3 regions of the Neobacillus sp. GCM10023253 genome follow, and region 2 is predicted to be linked to each of the others. Evidence: predicted binding sites of a transcription regulator. Region 2 holds the regulator's gene; each other region holds the start of a gene.

Evidence for each region. Region 2 encodes Rex, which represses fermentation and respiration genes when NADH is low (regulators of the CRP and FNR family bind a similar motif). Its sites were predicted from a motif close to TTGTGAAATATTTCACAA; they were not measured.
Region 1: a site for Rex is predicted at 3,139-3,156, ahead of ACFPA1_RS19310 (DUF3147 family protein). Genes of this name have one in related genera too.
Region 3: a site for Rex is predicted at 3,936-3,953, ahead of qoxA (cytochrome aa3 quinol oxidase subunit II). Genes of this name have one in related genera too.

The regions. Positions count from the first base shown of each region.
Region 1 covers NZ_JBHSHV010000015.1:141,835-146,562, forward strand. Annotated here, with positions in the region: gene ACFPA1_RS19295 (PrsW family glutamic-type intramembrane protease) at 1-989, shown strand, start outside; gene speD (adenosylmethionine decarboxylase) at 1,122-2,396, opposite strand; gene ACFPA1_RS19305 (BC1872 family protein) at 2,657-2,962, shown strand; gene ACFPA1_RS19310 (DUF3147 family protein) at 3,185-3,544, shown strand; gene ACFPA1_RS19315 (DUF3147 family protein) at 3,560-3,964, shown strand; gene ACFPA1_RS19320 (aldo/keto reductase) at 4,021-4,728, opposite strand, start outside.
Region 2 covers NZ_JBHSHV010000011.1:4,126-8,853, reverse strand. Annotated here, with positions in the region: gene ACFPA1_RS13785 (acyl-CoA dehydrogenase family protein) at 1-1,259, opposite strand, end outside; gene ACFPA1_RS13780 (DUF4395 domain-containing protein) at 1,394-1,819, opposite strand; gene ACFPA1_RS13775 (redox-sensing transcriptional repressor Rex) at 1,972-2,625, opposite strand; gene moaC (cyclic pyranopterin monophosphate synthase MoaC) at 2,658-3,146, opposite strand; gene ACFPA1_RS13765 (ABC-F family ATP-binding cassette domain-containing protein) at 3,311-4,728, shown strand, end outside.
Region 3 covers NZ_JBHSHV010000003.1:462,984-467,711, reverse strand. Annotated here, with positions in the region: gene ACFPA1_RS02690 (hypothetical protein) at 1-34, shown strand, start outside; gene qoxD (cytochrome aa3 quinol oxidase subunit IV) at 75-356, opposite strand; gene qoxC (cytochrome aa3 quinol oxidase subunit III) at 358-954, opposite strand; gene qoxB (cytochrome aa3 quinol oxidase subunit I) at 954-2,900, opposite strand; gene qoxA (cytochrome aa3 quinol oxidase subunit II) at 2,965-3,882, opposite strand; gene ACFPA1_RS02665 (S8 family peptidase) at 4,236-4,728, opposite strand, start outside.

The DNA of each region.
Region 1 (4,728 bases), on a different contig from region 2:
GTTTATTTTACGAGTTTGCCTCTTACGTGGATGCGATGCCGAAGCAGCTGCGTTCGGTAGAACCTAAATTTCAAAACATTTTTTCAAGGGTGTTTCGAAAGCATAGCACGCTGGAGGCGGATAGGCTATTCATTGTCGGTACAGCAATCACAACACCGAAGATTGAAGAAGTAAAGGAAACATGGCCAAAGCCTTGGCTTTTTGCAAGAGTATTTTTGATTGCCCTGCTTGCATTTTTAGGCATGCACATAGGTGTCACCGTGTTCCATAATTTTAACTTTTTACCGGGTCTCATCATTATTGGTGCTTTTGCGGTCCCTATTACAACGCTGATGTTCTTCTGGGAAATGAATGCACCGCAAAATATTGCTTTTTATAGGGTCATTTATGTGGTCTTGATTGGCGGCATCCTCTCGATGCTGGTTGCACTAGTGTTTTTTAATCTTGTAAAAAACAACATCAACCCCATCACAATTGGTATTGTGGAGGAAGTGGCCAAAGTGATGACTGTTATCTGGTTTGTTCGAAACCACAAATACAGGTACATGCTAAATGGGCTTTTGGTGGGGGCAGCAGTGGGAGCAGGCTTTGCCGCGTTTGAAACAGCAGGCTATGCGTTAAGAAGCCTGTTAACAGGAGGGAGTTTCGAACACCTTTATACGACGATTCTCTGGCGCAGTGTTTTAGCTCCCGGCGGGCATGTGGCCTGGGCGGCATTGACAGGTGGGGCTTTCTGCAAAGCACAAGGCGATCAAAAATTCGATTTTTCACTATTGGTTAAGCCGTACTTTTTATTTGTTTTCCTTCTGGTCGTAGCGATGCACGCTTTATGGGATACACCGATTAAAGGCATGTCCCCATTCGGACATATCTTTCTTATGGTTTCTTCATGGGTTGTCGTTTTCTTAATGATTCGCAGAGGCCTTAAAGAAATCGCCAATAAAAAATGGCGGATTGCGTATGAACCAACTCAGCCGACACAGCCATAAAGATGTTTGAGGAATACTGACGAGTGCCAATCGGTAATTACCTATTCCGTTCAAAGAATGATAGTTCGATTGCAGCCAAAAATAAGAAATGCGATTGCAGATGATGTCAATCGCATTTTTTTATTCCCAGCATTAAATATTCCCCATTTCTTGCTGATAAAGTTCATGCAACTTAAGGTTATTTCTGCTGTTTATAATCAAGCCGGTATTGGGCGGGTGGAACTTTGGCGGCAGGTGAAACAAGGGTTCCACGTTTGCCTCTATAGCTTCATGGTGAACCGAGATTTTTGGCCATTTTTTCACAAAATTCCCGCGTTGCGCCATGTGGAATCCCCACATTCCGAATGATGGCACCACTGAATAAAAGGCCTCCGTTTTGAAGCCTGCAGCCTGCAATGTTTTAGCGATACTCCAATAAACTCGTGGATTGTCTCCCGGGGAAGTGGCCTGACAAGCGATGACTCCTTCGGGGTTTAAGTGCCATCCAACATGCTCATATAACTCTTTCGTGTATAATAAGCTGGTTTCAGGGTCGACGGGATCTGGAAAATCAATAATGATGACGTCATATCCCTTCATTTTTCCCAGTAAGTACTGCTTCGCATCCATAATATGCATCTGCAGGCGGTTATCCTTTAACGAACCCTCATTCACATCAACAAATGCCGGTTCATTTGCCGCCAGCTTAATAATCATCGGGTCAATTTCAACAAGGTCGATATGAACTACATCATGATATTTGATGACCTCCCTAACAGCAAGGCCATCCCCACCCCCTAAAATCAGCACCCGTTTCCTTGATTTTGCGAGTTCCATTGCTGGCAGGACCAATGCCTCGTGGTAATGTCTTTCATCCAGCGAAGAAAACTGGAATTCTTCATTTAGGTACAATCGCAGGTCCTTTGCCTCGACAAGCAAAATGTCATTGCGCTCACTCGAACCCTGGTAAAGGATATGGTGCCCGCCATTCTTGATTTCCTTAAGAATTTTCATGTCCCATGCATTTCCCGGGCGCCTGCTGGCTGTCAGCCTCGGATGTGGCTCTTTTGAATATATAGGAGAAACCTGCCTTTCCAATCCTCTTTCAATTTCAATAGCGGTGGCCCGCCCGGCACCGATTTTTCTAAGGAATTTTCTTAAGACTGGCCAGGTATCCTGAGGGGAGCAGGTATATAAATCAAAGGCTGCATACCCGTATTCGGGCCAGGTATGAATGGAAAAATGGGAAGTCGAAATCGCGATGATTCCCGTTACTCCTTGAGGTGAAAAGGAATGGAAGCAAGCAAGCAGAATTTCCAATTCCAGCTCCCTGAGGGTATCAAGCATCAGGGTTTTTAATTCATCAGCGTTATTTAAGAGCTCCGCCCGACAATCGTAGGCATCCACGATGAGGTGCTGACCTTTCATCTCCATACCTCCATCCCTTTCTCCATTCTGATTTATTTTTGAGTTCATATTGTTGTTTTAAAAAATTTATCATAAATAAAGTATGTGAGTGTAACTCGGGTAGTGATAAATACGTATATTCACTTGCAGTATATTAAGGCCTTTAGGACAGTTAATAAATTGTCAAAATCAATTTAGTATGTGTGAAAATTGATACAGGCTTCTGAATATGAAAATGGTAAAATAGGAAAATCTATTGAGGATAGGGGAGTAATGTGGCTATGAACAAAACTGAAATAATTGCGCGCAGAATACTAGGCTGGAAGTTAAATAGATGGGATCGCTGGTATGATTTTGAAAAGGGAATTTTCATACCTGTAGACGAGTTTCAACCCGAGCAAAACCTTGAGCACGCGATGCTAATCGTTGAAAAATTGAAAGAGTTGGGGTTTACATATAAAACAGACGGTGCCTGCCAAGCTTGTTTTAATGATGCATGCGAAACGGGCAATACGTTAGCGGCGGCCATAACAGAAGCAGCCTTTGCAATCGCTGATAATAGTTCGGTTCCGGATGAATGGCTATAACATATTTAACTATATTATGTAAACTAAACCCCGTATTTTGAGCGACCGAATTTTTCAAGCATTCGGTCGTTTTGCTTTTGGTACCTATTTAGAACTTGATAGCGCTTCAAAAATGTTAATGAAATGTTCACATGAGCTGAGGATAAAAAGGAGTAGAATAAACATATCAAGTAAATATGTGAAATTATTCACAAATAAATGTAATATGGACAGGTGATTACAATGGGCGGACTTTCCATTAGTGCATTACTTATCAGATTTATTTTAGGAGGCTTAGCAGTCGTTGCTTCGACGATTGTGGCAAGAAGATTGGGCGAAAAGGCAGGAGGAATATTTGCCGCTTTTCCTGCCGTATTTTTAGCGGCATTACTTACAGCGGGTTTGGATTTGAAAGGCGAAGCTCTTGTTTCCCAATCTATAATTCTCTCACAAGGAGCCATGGTTGGGATGGGAATTAATATACTCGTGGCCATTATGGCTGTACTCCTTTTAAAAAAACATGGATGGAAAAAAGGACTCATCGAGGCGTTAGGTTGCTGGCTTGCAGTTTCAATCGTAGTGGTGGCCATCACGGTCAATTAGGAAAGGGTGTTAACAATGACAAAAGATTTACTTTTGCGTTTTTTACTTGGCGGGGCCGCCGTAATGGCCAGTTATTTAATAATTGTAGTTTCACCGTGGGAAATCCTAGGGGGAATATTCGCCGCGTTTCCTGCTGTGATGATTACGGCCGTCTTAATGGCAGGGGTTACTTCCGGAACGAAGAACGCAGCGAAAATTGCGGGTGGTTCAGTCTATGGCATGATTGGCGGCATCATATGCGCAGCGACCGTCTGGCTGTTCTTAAAACTGACTCATAATTGGCCGCTAAGCATGCTGCTCGGTCTCCTTTTTTGGCTGATCAGCTCCGTGATGGTGTCAACACTAAGGGAGAAATTAAATATAAAACCATTTAGTAGAAAGATGGTTTTGGCAGAGGCACGGTTCAGACATCATAAATAATAGAAAAAATGCCAGTCGGCATCCGAAAAAGGAAAGCTGCCTGGCATTTTACGTTTTTAAATAATATCAAGAGGAACTTTTCTGGCGGGAGCAGGGAAAACCTCGTCAAGTCTAGCTAATTCCTCTGTTGTTAGTTCAATACAAGCAGCCGCCGCATTTTGCATGACGTGTTCCGGTTGGACAGCTTTTGGAATGGCAATCACCTGATTGGAACGGATACACCAGGCTAGCACAATCTGCAAGGGCTGCACATTGTGACTGCGGGCAATATCCAGAATGGTAGAATCACGCAGCAGCTGTCTTCTTAAGGAACCTCCCTGGGCGATTGGGCTATAGGCCATTATGGGCATTTGATGCTGCTTTTGCCACGGCAGCAAATCAAATTCACTCCCTCGTGAGCCTAGGTGGTATAGTACCTGATTGGTGATACAATTTGTCCCGTTTGAGGAGGCAACTAATTCATCCATATCTTCTGTGTCAAAGTTGGAAACACCCCAGCGCAGAATTTTTCCTTCTATTTTAAGTTTCTCCATCCCCTCGATGGTTTCCTCAAGTGGAATCTGGCCCCGCCAATGTAAAAGGTACAAATCCAAATGATCTGATTGCAGCCGTCTTAAACTGTGTTCACAGGCTTCGGCGATTTTATTTTTTCCGGCGTTATGAGGATAGACCTTGGAGACCAGAAACACTCTATCCCTGAGTCCTTTTATCGCTTCACCGACAACTCGCTCCGCACCGCCATTTCCATACATTTCCGCTGTATC
Region 2 (4,728 bases):
GAGATAGCCTCCCGTAAAATTTCCGCCCCCTCATTCGTTGCACAGATTTTCTGCAGCAAGACAAGTTCACGCAGATTAAATAACTTTTTCCTAACTTCAATTGGATGGTCCGATTTAATTCCTGGATTAAGCGGCTTATCCAGCTGCAAGAAAAGATTATAGATTTTGAATGCCCCCGCCGTCGTTCGCTCAGCGGCATGCTGGAGTCGTTTCAACTTGCTTGCTGCGAGTGGATAGTCTTTTACCTTCTTTCCAAAAACACTTCGGAAATCACTGTACAAATTTGCCTCCCGAGAGGCCCTCAGCATAAACCCAGCACAGGCAATTCCAATTTCCAACCGCGACAAGGTCAATACAATTCCGACTGCAACTGCAATCCCCTTATCCTTTGGACCGATTGGATAGGCGCGCGCCCCCTTATATTGAATCTCCCCTGTTGGCAGCTCGGCTGTGCCAAGCTTCCATTTGATCCGATTAATCTCGTACCCGTTGCGTTTCTCCTTCTCCTTATCCCCCGGAAGCCAGGATGGTACGATAAATGTCGAAACTTTGTCAGTTCCCGATATTTTTGCCGTTACCACCGAATAATCGGCATGAGCCGCAGAACAGAAAAACTTATTCCCATACAAACGATAACACTTGCCTTCCGGAACCGCTTCCAAAACATTGGCCGGCAAATCAGAACCACCCTGGATTTCTGTCATAAATTGAGCGCCAATGGCAAATTCGCCATTTAGCCCTTCTTTTGTATGATTTAATATATCTTGAAGTTCTGGATAATCCTCATCCGGAAACTGGTCAAGCAAAGCCACTAAACCATGTGTACAAGTAAGCGGACAGGTTACTCCCGCCTCACCCAGCTGGTGAATTAGCATTCTTTTCACAAAGCTTTCCCAAGGTGTCATATTTCTGGAAAAAAGACCTTCTCCGAAAATTTCATTCTCTAATTGATGAACTTCTTGAGGACGGACAATCCGGTCAATCCGATTATTAAAAGCATCAAAGTGAAGCATGTAGGGGCGGACTTCCGGCCTGGCAATTCTTTCAGCTAACCGGTTCCATTTTGCAGATACTGTTGGCGAAAAGGATAATAGTTTTTCGTGGACTTGGCTGTGCTGAGAACCCGTAAATTTCTTAACCGCTTTTTGTAAAAACGGTTCATCACGATACCAATCAAGGTTGTCACGTTTTTCGAGAAATTCATCAAAGCTGTAAGAATTTTTTCCTTTCGCTTCTGTCTCTTGGGAAACAAGCTTCATAAAAACGCCACTCTCCTCATGAATGATAATTCATAATTTTCAATTTAATTTTAAATGTAAGGATATGGCAGCGTCAAATATAAGTAGAAAACAAAAAAAAGGCCGAACTAATCAGACCTCATAAAAAGATATCTTTATTGCTGCGCCCTTCTATAACGGTATTGGTTCCACTGAAAATAAATAAAGCATCCGATGCAAAAACCTAGAATTGCCACAAAGGCAGCCACCGCGACAAGAATCGTGAACACATAGCCAACACCATTCCATCCCAGCAGGAATCCTACAAATCCAATTCCCAAACACGATACGGCAATTTTTTGATTAAATTGCTGCTGCTCCCAATCCTCAGGGATATAAGCCTTTGGGTCCTTTCTTAAAAATAGTTTTGCTATTTGCATAATCGGATTAAATCCGAATAAAAGACCAGACATACCGGCAACAAACGGCACTAACAAAAACCATTCCTGTCCGGATAACCATGTTAACACAACACTTAAAACAATCGTCCACTGGTTTGTTTTCACAAGCGGCCGTGGGATTGAACGAACTTTTTCTGTCATTTTAATTCCAACCTTTCCTATTGGATTACGATAATTACTCGTGTAATCATTTTACCCGCTTCAACTCCCTTTGTATAGTGATCTGTTTAGGAAAAATGTTTCCAAACGAAAAATGGGCCTCTCACCATTTTGGCGAGAAGCCCATTGATTATTTATTCTTCTACTTCGTGGTTTGGATAATGCTTTAAAAAGTAAACAAGTGATTGCAGCTCCACCGCCAGGTCAATATGATGCACGCGGATCGATGAAGGTACATTCAGTCTCGCTGGTGTAAAGTTTAAAATCCCTTTTACATTCGTTTTCACAAGCTTGTCTGTAATCTGCTGTGCAACCGGGGCCGGCACCGTCAAAATCGCCACCGAAATATTTTCCTCAATCAAATACTGTTCTATATCGTCCATCGAATAAACGGGAACATCGCCTATCGAACCGCCAATTTTTCCGGGGTCCACATCGAAGGCACAAGCGATTTTTGTATTATTATTTTTTAAAAAATTGTAGTGTAAAAAGGCTGTGCCGAGATTACCCACCCCGATTAACGCTACCTTTGTTAATTCATCTTGATCAAGTGTTTTCCGGAAAAACGATAACAAATAGTTTACGTTATAGCCGTACCCCTTTTTCCCAAGGGCCCCGAAATAAGAGAAATCCCTGCGAATAGTGGCCGAGTCCACCTTTACTGCTTCACTCAATTCTGCAGATGACACCCTCTGCTTGCCAGAAGAATGAAGGTTTTGTAAAAATCGATAATATAAGGGCAGACGCTTTGCTGTTGCCTGTGGTATTTTCATCGTTTCATTGGACATATTTCTCCCACCCTTCAATTTTAATGGATATATTAGATTTCTCTTCTAAAATCACCGTTTTTGCCGCCGGTTTTTTCCACCAGAAAGGTTGGTCCAATCACCATCCCTTTATCAACTGCCTTACACATATCATAGACGGTCAGGGCACAAACAGAGGCGGCTGTTAGCGCTTCCATCTCAACCCCCGTACTGCCTTTGGTTTTCACTGATGCAGCAATATGCAGTGTATATTGTTCCTGCCCGGCCTGCTCCCACGAAAAACTAATATTGATACCTGTCAATGGAATCGGGTGGCACATTGGAATGATATCCCATGTCTTTTTCGCTGCCATCACTGCAGCAACCTGGGCAACTGCTAAGACATCGCCCTTTTTCATTTCGTGGTTTGTAATTTTTTCATAAATTTCAGTGCATACGGATATGCTTGACTGGGCTATCGCCGTGCGTGCCGTTTCCGGCTTATCGCTGACATCGACCATCTTGGCCCGGCCTTCTTCATTAAAATGAGTAAATTCAGCCATAAAGAAAATCCTCCTACAAAAAATAATACATTATTTTTTTGTCTATGTGTGTGAAACTTTGAACTAACAGTATATTTTTTTATCATTCCATTAAAAAATTTCACTTCATTGCCGACTTCCGGGTAATACGGTACACTAGTCGTAAGGTAATAGAGGTGAAAAAGATGATTTTATTACAGGTTAACCAACTACAAAAATATTATGGTGCTGAACTTATTTTATCGAATATAAAACTGGAATTACAATCCCGTGACCGTGTTGCTTTAGTCGGCCGTAACGGAGCTGGGAAATCAACATTATTGAAAATAATCGCCGGAGAAATGGGCTATGACGGCGGCGAAATCATTAAACCAAAGGATGCTACCATTGGTTATTTGGCGCAAAATACGGGTTTAGAGTCCCATTTGTCCATCTGGGAGGAAATGCTGACGGTTTTCGAGCATCTTCAGGCGATGGAAAAATCGCTCCGGAAGCTGGAAGAACAAATGGCCAATCCTGCTGTTTTCGGGGACCCAGGAAAATATGAAAAGGTATTAAAGGAATATGATGAACTGCAAGTTCAATTTAAAGAGCAGGGCGGCTATCAGTATGAAGCCGATATCCGCTCTGTCTTGCATGGATTAAATTTTTCTGATACTACGTTAATGATTTCAAGTCTAAGCGGCGGACAAAAAACGCGTCTTGCGCTCGGCAAGCTGCTGCTGACAAGACCTGATATTTTAATTCTGGACGAGCCTACCAACCACTTGGATATCGAAACCCTTTCCTGGCTTGAGCAATATCTGCAGGGCTACGCTGGCGCTATTTTAATTGTTTCGCATGACCGCTATTTTTTGGATAAAGTCGTTACAGAGGTGTATGAACTATCGCGCCGTCAAATTCAGCGATTTACCGGAAATTATAGCTCTTATCTTGATCAGAAAGCGGCCAATTATGAACGCGACATGAAGGTTTATGAAAAGCAGCAGGAGGAAATTGCCGCCTTAAAGGATTTCATCCAGCGCAACATCGCAAGGGCCACTACTACTAAGAGGGCGCAAAGCCGGAGGAAGAAGCTTGAAAAAATAGAAATCATGGACCGGCCATTAGGCGATGAAAAATCCGCTTCCTTCTCATTTGAAATTGAGAAGCAAAGCGGCAATGATGTGTTGATTGTTGATTCACTAGCTGTCGGCTATGATGGCGAGAAGGTTTCCAAGGATATTTCCTTTCGTGTGTATAAAGGCGACAGCATTGCCCTTGTCGGCCCTAACGGAATCGGGAAGTCGACCCTTTTAAAAACAATTATTAAAAAGCTTCCCGCTTTGGCTGGAACTATTCAATACGGAACCAATTTGTCCATCGGGTATTACGATCAGGAACAAGCCAACCTAACTTCCAATAAACGGGTCTTAAACGAACTATGGGATGAATATCCACTTAAACCGGAAAAGGAAATCCGCACGGTGCTTGGGAATTTTTTATTTTCCGGTGATGATGTGCTTAAAAACGTTTTGTCCTTAAGCGGCGGCGAAAAAGCCCGCCTAGCCCTTGCCAAGCTAATGCTCGAGAAAGCAAATTTATTAATATTGGACGAACCTAC
Region 3 (4,728 bases), on a different contig from region 2:
AATGAAACCAAGATTATATTTAGTGAAAAGATAGAGAAAGAGAGCGCAAATGGACGCTCCCTTTCTTCATTTATCTACATATCCCAAAGGAAAATGAGTAATGTTCCAAAAACAGTAATCAGGGCCATGGCAATCATAAAAAATACCTTGCCATAAATTACCCACTTATCTTCTGATTCGCCAGCGTGCATAAACACAACAAGCTGCAAAAGAGCCTGAACAAATGCTGTGGCAACTAGGACAACCATTCCTTGTGCAAAGGAGAGTTTCAAGAAATAGACTGCCAGAGCAGCTGCCGTTAGGACTAAGGAAAAGACAAAACCAATTATTTGTTTTCGTGGGAATAATTCGCTCATCTTACATCATTCCTTTCAAATAGATGAAGCTGAAGATGAAGATCCAGACGACATCCAAGAAATGCCAGTAAAGTGAAAAGATAAAGGATTTATTCGCAGTTTCAGGCGTTAAGCCGCGTTTTTTCACTTGCAAAAGGATAGCTGTTCCCCAGAATAATCCGAAGGTAACGTGCAGTCCGTGTGTACCTAATGTAGTCATTAGCATGGCAGTAAATGCGCTAGTCTGCAATGTTGCACCATCATGGATATAGGTGATGAATTCATCAATTTCAAAGCCTAAGAACCCTAGACCAAGAAGAAGTGTAATCACAAAGAAGGTCATCATTGCTTTTTTGCGTCCTAGACGCATTGCGTGAACGCCAAGTCCAATTGTAAAACTACTTGTTAATAACAAAAGTGTTTCTATAATAACCGGAGCTATTTCAAAAATTTCTGTACCACTTGGACCGCTTCCGGTTCTATGCTCTAACGTAAAGTAAGAAGTAAACAGTGTAGCAAACAGCATAATTTCAGCTGCAAGGAAAACCCAAAAGCCAAAAATATTCAGTCCGTTTTGTTTTGTACCATATTCTAATGGCAGCGAGTGATCGACGTTCATTATTTAGCACCTCGCAGTTTTGTTTCAGTTTCTTCTATTTCTTTAACAGAAATATATCGGCCGTGGTCCTGTTCGAATGAGCGTAGAGCCATACATGCCAAAATTCCAATTAGTGAAAGAATTGCCGGAATCCATAAGGAGAAGACCAACGAAAATCCTAACACAAAGAAGATTGCGCCCATAATAAATGGAACTCCACTGTTATTTGGCATATGGATTTTTTCCACTTTACCCGGGAACAGCTCATGACCTTTTTTCTTGGAATCCCAGAATGCTTCACTAGAAGCAACCTGAGGCTCGATGGCAAAGTTGTATTCCGGTACAGGAGTATGTGTTGCCCATTCAAGCGAACGTGCATCCCATGGATCTGCACCAACATTTCTTGGTGAATAACGAACACTGTAATAAACGTTATAGACAATCAATGCAAAGCTGATGGCCATAACACCTGCACCAACGAATGAAACCATATTTAATGGTCCATAACCTGTTGCTTCTGAATAAGTGTACATACGGCGTGCCTGACCATCTAAACCAGTAATGTACATTGGGAAGAACGCTAAGCAGAATCCGATCGTAAGCGTCCAGAATGACCATTTCCCAATTCTTTCATTTAACATAAAGCCAAACATTTTTGGCCAATAATAGGTTAGACCAGCAAGCATAGCAAATACTACACCCGGGATAATTGTGTTATGGAAGTGAGCTACTAAGAACATTGTGTTATGGTACTGATAGTCAGCAGCTGACATCGCTAGCATGACCCCTGTCATCCCGCCGATTACAAATAGCGGAATAAACCCTAGAGAGTATAACATTGGAACGGTAAATCGAATTTTCCCTTTCCATAACGTAAATAACCAGTTGAAGATTTTAACACCTGTTGGAACGGCAATCATCATTGTTGTGATGGAGAAGAAGCTGTTTGCAACTGCCCCCTGCCCCATCGTAAAGAAATGGTGCGCCCAAACCATACAGGATAGTGCTGAGATAATAACCATTGATGCAACCATTGATTTATAGCCATAAAGGTTACGTCCGGCAAAGGTTGAGATAACCTCACTGTAAATACCAAATGCAGGTAATATAAGGATATAAACTTCAGGATGTCCCCAAACCCAGAATAGGTTAGCCCAGAGCATATCCATACCGCCATTTGTCGTTGCAAAGAAGTGAGTTCCAAACAATCTGTCCATCGTTCCCATCGCAAGCGCCACTGTAATGACAGGGAAAACCGTTACGATGATAAGGTTTGTTACTAAAACAGACCATGTAAACATCGGCATTTTCATTAAGGTCATGCCCGGTGCTCTCATTTTCATGATTGTTGTAATCATGTTAATACCGGTCATCAGCGACCCGATACCGGATATTTGAATCGCAATCATATAATAGTTCGTTCCGACATGTGGACTGAAATCATTCCCTGCAAGCGGGAAATAAGAAGTCCATCCTGCATCAGGAGATCCGCCGATAACAAACGAGATATTAAACAACATCGCACCAAAGAAGAACAGCCAGAAGCTTAATGCGTTCAATCTTGGGAAGGCTACGTCACGGGCGCCAATTTGTAATGGAACCACATAGTTCATGAAAGCAAAGATGAATGGCATTGCCATAAACATGACCATGATAACCCCGTGTGTTGAGAAAACTTCATTATAATGCTGTGGATCTAGCAGTTTATTATCAGGTACAGCCAACTGGGCACGCAGCATAATCGCGTCCACGCCGCCGCGGAATAACATAATTAAGGCAGAGAGTAAATACATAATTCCAATCCGTTTATGATCAACTGTTGTTAACCATTCGCGCCATAAATATCCCCATTTTTTGAAATAGGTTAGGCCTGCAATAATGGCAACCACTGTTAGGCCAATCGCTACCATAGATGCATAGATTGCAAGACTTGGATTTGGTATGGCAAAACGTTCAAAGAACTCCATCCTTTATTAACTCCTTTCGAGAGATTAATTTTTTCAATAATTCGTTTCATTAACCCGTTCACAATTACTCATGATTTTGGTGATCTGACATATCCATATCCATTTCCATTTTTGAGTGGTCAGTTTGACCTTTCTCTGGTTTTGCGGAAGGACTGTGATCGTGTTCTGGTGCTGGACTAAATTTTAAATGAGTCCCTGTAAAAGTCATTTGTCCAAGGTGTCCTGGCTTTAATAACTCATCAAATTTTTTCTCTGATAAAGGTTTTGCCGTTTTCTTAACGTCTTTTACCCATTTATCGAAATCCTTTTCAGACATTGCTGTAACATTAAACGTATTTTCAGCAGTACCTTTACCGCTGAAGTTCGCATTACGGCCCATCATTTCACCCGGTTCATCTGCAGCTAAGTGCAGTGTCGTCACCATATCGGACATAGCGTATTTTTGACCGCCAAGTTGTGGAATCCAGAAGCTAGTGATTGGTCCGTAGGAATAAAGCTTAAATTCAATCGGCCGGTCTGTTGGAATATACAAATAGTTGACAGTTTCAATATTTTGTTCTGGATAACTAAAATGCCATTTCCAGTCAGATGAGGATGCATAAATGACTAAAGGATCTTTATCCTGATATTTTATTGGTTTTGCTTCGACAATATTGTTACTTTGAACAGAAACGATTGAAAAGTAAGTGACAATAATGACAGGAATACCGACGCAAATTAGCTCAACCCATTTATTTCCTTCAATGTGAGGCGGTTCATAATCTGGGCTTGCCTTTGAGGCACGATACTTAATTAGCACATAAATCAAAATAGCGAAAACTACAATTACAATGAACGACATGATCCCAATGGATAACAAAATATCATGGGCTTGCCTTTCGGCTTGCGGCCCTTTAGGATCAAGAACCATGAGTGGTTCACATCCTGTTAGCACTGTGGCAATAGTTAAAACAAGCAGTAATAATGCCGATTTTACTTTCATGCTAGTACCCCTTTCTTTTATTTAAAAAATATCATGTTAAAAAAATTTTTTGTTTGTGATTTACATCACATCAATTAGTAACTATCTTAATACCAAACATTATTAAAAGACACCCATTCGGAAGATTTGTCACTAAATGTTCAAAAAGAATTCGACATTTTGTAAAAGTAGGGTCTATACATTTGCTTTTTTAATATATTTTTAATATTGGTTAGCGGGTAGATTGAGGATTATGGAAAAGCACCCTTAAAATCCCTTCACATTTATGTTTCTATTTAAAAAATTCAGATTCACTGTAGTGAAAAAACAAAGCAAAGAAGCGATCACGACCGATCGCTTCTTTGCTTTGTTTTTTATTGATTTAATGCGCTAACCGCATTGATTAATCCAAATCCAGCCTTTTCATCATAACCTGGTTTGAATACATCTTCTGCTGAAGACTGAATGATTTGTTTTACCTGCACAGGTTTAAGAACGTCTTTTCCGTACTTCGCGATGATCACTCCCGCTAAGGCAGCTGTTTTTGGTGCGGCCATTGAAGTGCCGGCATACCAAGCATAGCCATGCTCTAAAAAGTTACCTTGTTTGTCATAAAGTGGTACAGAACTAAAACAAAGGTATGAGTTGTCTCTTCCGGTTTTTGTGGCTGGATCATAATTAGGACCTAAATCTCCGCCAGGTGCCATTACATCAATTTTTCCTACCCCGTAATTAGAATAGAATGTTAGATTTTTTAGAGCTCCACCCGCTGAAACCCGAATCATAGTTTGACTGCTAGGGCTTCTGTGAACAGAACCATTGTCGTCACCAGCTAATTGTCCTGGACTGCTAATATCCACCCCATTA